Regions from separate parts of the Komagataeibacter diospyri genome, predicted to be linked through region 1. Evidence: predicted binding sites of a transcription regulator. Region 1 holds the regulator's gene; the other holds the start of a gene.
The links. The regulator HrcA, encoded in region 1, represses chaperone genes, less so after heat shock. The targets are predictions, from matches to a motif close to GTTNGCACTCNCNNNNNGNGAGTGCNAAC.
Positions count from the first base shown of each region.

Region 2: a site for HrcA is predicted at 1,988-2,016, ahead of groES (co-chaperone GroES). Genes of this name have one in related genera too.

Region 1 covers NZ_CP171836.1:2,623,701-2,627,118, forward strand. Annotated here, with positions in the region: gene rdgB (RdgB/HAM1 family non-canonical purine NTP pyrophosphatase) at 12-629, opposite strand; gene rph (ribonuclease PH) at 626-1,354, opposite strand; gene hrcA (heat-inducible transcriptional repressor HrcA) at 1,500-2,579, shown strand; gene ACE2AA_RS12305 (aldo/keto reductase) at 2,696-3,418, shown strand, end outside.
Region 2 covers NZ_CP171836.1:3,234,378-3,237,795, reverse strand. Annotated here, with positions in the region: gene groL (chaperonin GroEL) at 1-1,553, opposite strand, end outside; gene groES (co-chaperone GroES) at 1,616-1,906, opposite strand; gene ACE2AA_RS15060 (dienelactone hydrolase family protein) at 2,397-3,059, shown strand; gene ACE2AA_RS15055 (S-methyl-5'-thioadenosine phosphorylase) at 3,217-3,418, opposite strand, start outside.

The sequences.
Region 1 (3,418 bases):
AACTTTTTCTCTTATGCTGTCGCGGGCAGGCAGGTGTCACGGAATAGCGCGAAAGCCAGTGCGCGGTGACTGATGGTGTTCTTTTCCACATCGCTCATGTCCGCAAAGCTGCGGGTGCCGCTGCCGGGGGCGAAGATGGGATCATAGCCGTGACCGTTTTCGCCATGCGGCGGCCAGATGACATGCCCGTCAATGCGCCCTTCAAAGGTTTCGGTCCGCCCGTCAGGCCATGCAAGACACAGGACGGAAATGAACCACGCGCTGCGGTCGGGGGTATCGCCCATCTGGTCATGGATGCGGCGCATGGCGTCGGGGTAATTCTTTTCCGGACCAGCCCAGCGGGCGGAAAAGACGCCCGGCGCGCCATCCAGAGCCGCAACACAGAAACCCGAATCATCGGCCAGCGCGGGCAGGTTGGCGGCTTCTGCCGCAGCTATGGCCTTGATGGCGGCATTGCCGGTAAAACTGTCGGCGGTTTCCTCCGGTTCAGGCAGCGACAGATCACCAGCCGAGACGACACGGATGCCGTATCCTGCCAGCAGTGCCGCGAATTCCGCGATCTTGCCCCGGTTATGCGTCGCCAGTACCAGCGTGTCGCCACGGTTCAGGCGGGTAGGGGTTGTATTCATGCCTTTAGTGCCTCTTCCACAATAGCGGTCTGGATACGGAACAGTTCAGCCGTGCCGGTACGGGCCAGCCGCATGAGGGTGTTGAACTGGGCTTCGGTAAAGGGATCCTTTTCCGCCGTGCCCTGAATTTCCACAATCCCGCCATCGGCGGTCAGGACGAAATTGGCGTCGGCGCTGGCCGTGCTGTCTTCCCTGTAGTCCAGGTCCAGAACCGGGCCGTCATCCGTCAGCCCGCAGGATATGGCCGCGACCTGTCCCTTGATCGGCAGGGCGGGCAAAGTGCCGTTGCGCACCAGTTTTTCCAGTGCCAGGCGCAGTGCGACCCACGCCCCGGTAATGGCGGCGCAGCGCGTGCCGCCATCGGCGTTCAGCACGTCGCAATCCACAGTGACCGAGATTTCGCCCAGCGCCTTTAGGTCCACCACCGCGCGCAGGGCGCGGGCGATCAGGCGCTGGATTTCCTGTGTGCGACCGGTCTGCTTGCCTTTTGCGGCTTCGCGCTGGCCCCGGTTGTGGGTGGCGCGCGGCAGCATGCCGTATTCCGCCGTGACCCACCCCTGTCCCTTGCCGCGCAGGAAGGAAGGCACGCGGGTTTCGATCGTGGCGGCGCACAGGACTTCGGTCCCGCCCATGCGGATCAGGGCGGACCCTTCGGCATGGTGGGCGAAGCCGGGCTGGATGAAGACGGGACGCAGGGCGTCTATGGCACGGCCGGATGGGCGCATGGGCGTAAAACTCCGCAAGGTGATGGGGCGGCATAGCCTGCAACCCGTTCCTATTTCCAGTCCCGCGTGGGCAGGACATGGCAGGATCTGCTAGGATGGGGATGCGGATGGTCCGCATGGAATGGATACGTGCAACACAGGAGGCATGGCGATGGAAAACCGACCACAGGTATCGCAGCCAGCCCTGCTGTCCGGGCTTGATGCGCGTTCTGCCGCGATCCTGCGCGAAATCGTGGAGCAGTATGTCGAAACGGGTGAGCCGATGGGGTCGCGCACCCTGTCGCAGCGCCTGCCGCTGTCGCTGTCGCCTGCCACGATTCGCAATGTGATGGCGGACCTGACCGATGCCGGGCTGCTGTTTTCGCCGCATGCCTCGGCAGGACGGCTGCCTACGGAAAAGGGCGTGCGGCTGTTTGTCGATGGGCTGCTGCAGTTTGGCAGCCTGAGCGAGGAAGAACGTGAAAGCATCGAGGGGATGCTGGACGTCAAGGGTCGTTCGCTTGAGGACATGCTGGCCAAGGCGTCGTCCATGCTGTCGGGCCTGTCATCCGCGGCAGGTCTGGTCATGGCGCCCAAGAGCGATGGCACCACCATCAAGCATATTGAATTCGTGGCCCTTGGTCCGGGGCGCGCGCTGGTTATTCTGGTCAGTGCGGACGGGCAGGTGGAAAACCGTGTGATCGAGACGCCGCCCGGCCTGCCGCCCTCGGCGCTGGTGGAGGCAGGAAATTACCTCAACGCCCATCTGTCGGGCCAGACGCTGGATCGCCTGCGTGAGACGGTCAGCACCGACATGACCGCCAACCGCAACGAACTGGACCATCTGACGGCTGAAGTGGTGGAAAGCGGGCTGGCGACATGGAGTGATGCCGATGAACGCGGCGGTACCCTGTTCATACGCGGGCAGGGGCGTCTGCTGGCCGATGTAACGGAAATCGAGCGCCTGACCACCATCCAGATGCTGTTCGAGCGGCTGGAGACACAGGAAACCATGCTGCGCCTGCTGGACCTTGCACGCGAATCCGAAGGGGTGCGGATTTTCATCGGTGCCGAAAGCGGGTTGTTCGGCATGGCGGGAATGTCGGTGGTCGTCGCCCCGGCCCGCACGGATTCCAACCGCATCGTGGGCGCGATTGGCGTGATCGGGCCGACGCGCATCAATTACGCCCGCATCATTCCCGTGGTGGATTACACGGCGCGGGTGATCGGGCGCATGCTGGGCTGAACTGCGGGGGTTTCATGCAACCGGACTCGCGCGGGTGGCCTTATGCCTGGCAGACAGCAACCGCACGTCCTGACCACAGTGATCACGGCGTGCCCGCACAGCGTAAGGAAAATGGCATGTTTACACCCGATGCAAGGCAGTCCGGATCATTCATGATTGGTGGTGACCTGGAGGTCACACGGCTTGGCTTCGGGGCCATGCGCATTACGGGCAAGGGCATATGGGGAGAACCCGCCGATCGGGCTGCGGCACTCGCCACGCTGCGCCGTCTGCCGGAACTGGGCATAAACTTCGTCGATACGGCGGATGCTTATGGCCCGTTTGTCAGCGAAGACCTGATCCGCGAGGCGCTGCATCCCTACACGGACACCATTATCGCCACCAAGGGCGGGCATACGCGCCATGGTCCCGACATATGGAAGCCGGTGGGCAATCCCGATTACCTGCGCCAGTGCGTGTTGATGAGCATGCGCAGGCTGGGGGTCGAACGCATTGACCTGTGGCAGCTGCACCGCGTGGGGCCGGACTGCACGCCCGAACGGCAGTTCGAGGCGATTGCGGCCATGCGCGCGCAGGGGCTGATCCGCCATGTCGGTCTGTCGGAAGTGACGGTGGAGATGATCGAGCGCGCACGGCTGTATTTTCCCGTCGCCACCGTCCAGAACCGCTTCAACCTCGTCAACCGCTATTCGGAAGACGTGCTGGATTACTGCACAAAGGAAAATATAGGCTTCATCCCATGGGCGCCGCTGGCGGCGGGCAGCCTGACGAAAGGGGACACGCTGCTGACCCGTCTGGCCAGTGAAAAAGGCGTGCAGCCCGGACAGGTCGCGCTGGCC
Region 2 (3,418 bases), 610 kb from region 1:
GTGGTGATCAGCAGACCGGCAACCGATGCCGCATCCTGCAGCGCCGTGCGGACAACCTTCATCGGGTCGATGATGCCGGCTTCCACCAGGTCCTTGTAATCGCCGATCTGGGCATCGAAACCATAGGTGTAGGTGTCGTTTTCCAGAACCTTGCCGGCGATGACCGCACCGTCTTCACCCGCATTGTGGGCGATCTGGCGCAGCGGAGCCTGCAGGGCCTTGCGGATGATGTCCGCACCGACGCGCTGGTCGTCGTTATGGAAGTGCAGGCCACCCAGCTTGGTCGATGCGCGGGCAAGCGCCGTGCCACCACCGGGGACAATGCCTTCCTCAACCGCCGCACGGGTCGCGTGCAGGGCATCGTCAACGCGGTCCTTGCGTTCCTTCACCTCGATCTCGGTGGAGCCACCGACGCGGATCACGGCCACGCCGCCTGCCAGCTTCGCCAGGCGTTCCTGCAGCTTTTCACGGTCGTAGTCGGAAGTGGTTTCCTCGATCTGCGCGCGGATCTGGCTGCAACGGCCCTTGATGCCGTCCGTGTTGCCAGCGCCTTCGACAATGGTGGTGTTTTCCTTGTCGATGTGCACCTTCTTCGCGGTGCCCAGCATGTCCAGGGTCACGCTTTCCAGCTTGATGCCGAGGTCTTCGCTGATGACCTGGCCACCGGTCAGGATCGCGATGTCTTCCAGCATGGCCTTGCGACGGTCACCGAAGCCCGGTGCCTTGACGGCCGCGATCTTCAGGCCACCACGCAGCTTGTTGACGACCAGGGTCGCCAGCGCTTCGCCATCAACGTCTTCCGCAATGATCAGCAGCGGACGACCGGACTGCACCACGGCTTCAAGCAGCGGCAGGATCGGCTGCAGCGAGGACAGCTTCTTTTCGTGGATCAGGATGTAGGGGCTGTCCAGATCGACGGTCATCTTTTCCGCATTCGTCACGAAATACGGGGAGATGTAGCCACGATCGAACTGCATGCCCTCGACCACGTCCAGCTCGGTGTGCAGGCCCTTGGCTTCTTCCACCGTGATGACGCCTTCGGAGCCGACCTTCTGCATGGCCTGCGAGATCATCTCGCCGATTTCCTTTTCGCCATTGGCGGAAATCGTGCCGACCTGTGCCGTCTCGGCCGGGGTCGTGATCTTCTTCGCGTTCTTCTTCAGCTCTTCAACGACAACACCAACCGCCTTGTCGATGCCGCGCTTGAGGTCCATCGGGTTCATGCCGGCGGCAACAGCCTTGGCACCTTCACGCACGATGGCCTGCGCCAGCACGGTCGCCGTGGTGGTGCCGTCGCCTGCGATGTCGTTGGTCTTGGATGCGACCTCACGGACCATCTGCGCGCCCATGTTCTCGAACTTGTCAGCCAGTTCGATTTCCTTGGCGACGGAGACACCGTCCTTCGTTATGCGCGGTGCGCCGAAGCTCTTGTCCAAGACAACGTTACGACCCTTCGGGCCCAGCGTCACCTTTACCGCGTCTGCAAGAATATCCACGCCACGCAGCATGCGCTGGCGGGCTTCACCGCCGAACTTTACGTCCTTGGCTGCCATTTTCTTCTTCTCCGATATGGAAAGTTCTAAAAGGTTACTCGGTCAGGAAAACACCGGGTGGGTCAGGCGACCACGCCCATGATGTCGCTTTCCTTCATGATCAGCAGTTCTTCACCGTCGATCGTCACTTCCGTGCCCGACCACTTGCCGAACAGGACGCGGTCACCCGCCTTCACGTCGAGGGGCACAACCTGACCCTGCTCGTTACGGGCACCTGCGCCCACCGAGATCACCTCGCCTTCCATCGGCTTTTCCTTGGCGGTCTCAGGGATGATGATACCACCTGCTGTTTTTTCCTCGCTCTTGAGGCGACGGACGACCACACGGTCATGCAGGGGACGAAATTTCGTCATGGATCGCTCCAAATCTCTTAAAAGGTAACGCCCTTGAATCAAGCAACGCCACCGGTTGGCGCGCGCGCCAGGCCGCATCGCGTTAGCACTCCCCTCATGAGAGTGCTAACATCCAGATAGGAAGCCCCCATACAGGTGTCAAGAACAGCGGCGGGGCTGGGCACGCATAATTCGTCCCCCAAAGACAACAAAGCGGGATGTTGTATTTTTATACTTTAATATCAAACAGTTACCCAAACAGATCCCACCCCGTCAAAAGCGGAAGCCCAGCCTTCACCCCAGTGCATGATGGATGATGGCGCCGATTCCCGACAGCCGGTCAGAGACCACCACAATGCCCCCACGCGGCACGCGGCCCCTGTTCCCGTGACAGGCTGCCGGGGCAGGAAAAAATTCTTGTAAACCGCCTCCTCACGCGGGTTTCATATTGACGCGGGATGGCACGGCATCATTGTGTGGCGGGCAACGAAGGAACGAATGGAGCAAAACCATGGGCGCAGTCATCACCGTTACAGCGGCGGACGGGCACACCTTTTCCGCCTACCGGGCCGGTCGGCCTGATGCCGCGCGCTGCGTTGTGGTGGTACAGGAAATATTCGGGATCACGCCCTATATCCGCGCCGTTTGCGATGCCTTTGCCGCACAGGGGTATCAGGCAATTGCCCCTGCCCTGTTTGACCGCGTGAAGCGCGACGCCATCCTGCCCTATGACAGCACCGGCATGCAGGAAGGCCTGCAACTGCGCAGCAGGATTGCACAGGCCGATACGCTGAAGGACCTTGTGGCTGCCGCCGGGACCCTGCCTGCGGAAAAGAAGGGCATTGTCGGCTTCTGCTGGGGTGGCAAGCTGGCGTGGGAAGCATCATGCCATACAAAGGCGTTCTCGGCGGCTGTGGCGTGGTATGGCGGTGGCATTGCCCAGACCCGCAACCAGGTACCCAACTGCCCCGTGCAACTGCATTTTGGCGCGGAAGACGCGCATATCCCCGCTGATGAAGTCGACGCCATCCGCGCCGCGCATGAGGATATCGAGATTTTCACGTATGAAGGGGCCGATCACGGTTTCGGCTGCACCGACCGCCCGTCCTATAACGAAGCCGCCGCAACCCTGGCCATGCAGCGCACACTGAGCTTTTTTGAACACTGGCTGTAACAGCCCTGCATAAAAAACGTCCATGCCCGGGCAAGGCATGGACGTTCTTTCAGAAGCCAAAACAAAGAAGTTGTTGGTGAAGCTTTTTTTTATGCTTCAAAGAGACACCGCCTTTTTCAAAAAGGCGGCACCCAAAAACTTTTATTACTTTCTCAGATCAGCCCCGCTTCAGCACGCGTCCCGCCACAGCTTCCAGCTTTTTCAGCAGGGCCGGGTCGCGTTTGTCCGGGGCCGTGATGATGGCGTGTTCCAGCGCGCGGTCACAGCCCGCGTAACAGGGGCCACGCTTCGCACCCAGCTTCGGGATGACCGAACGGACAAGGGCACGGGCACGGCTGGCGTTTTCCTGCATAACCTTG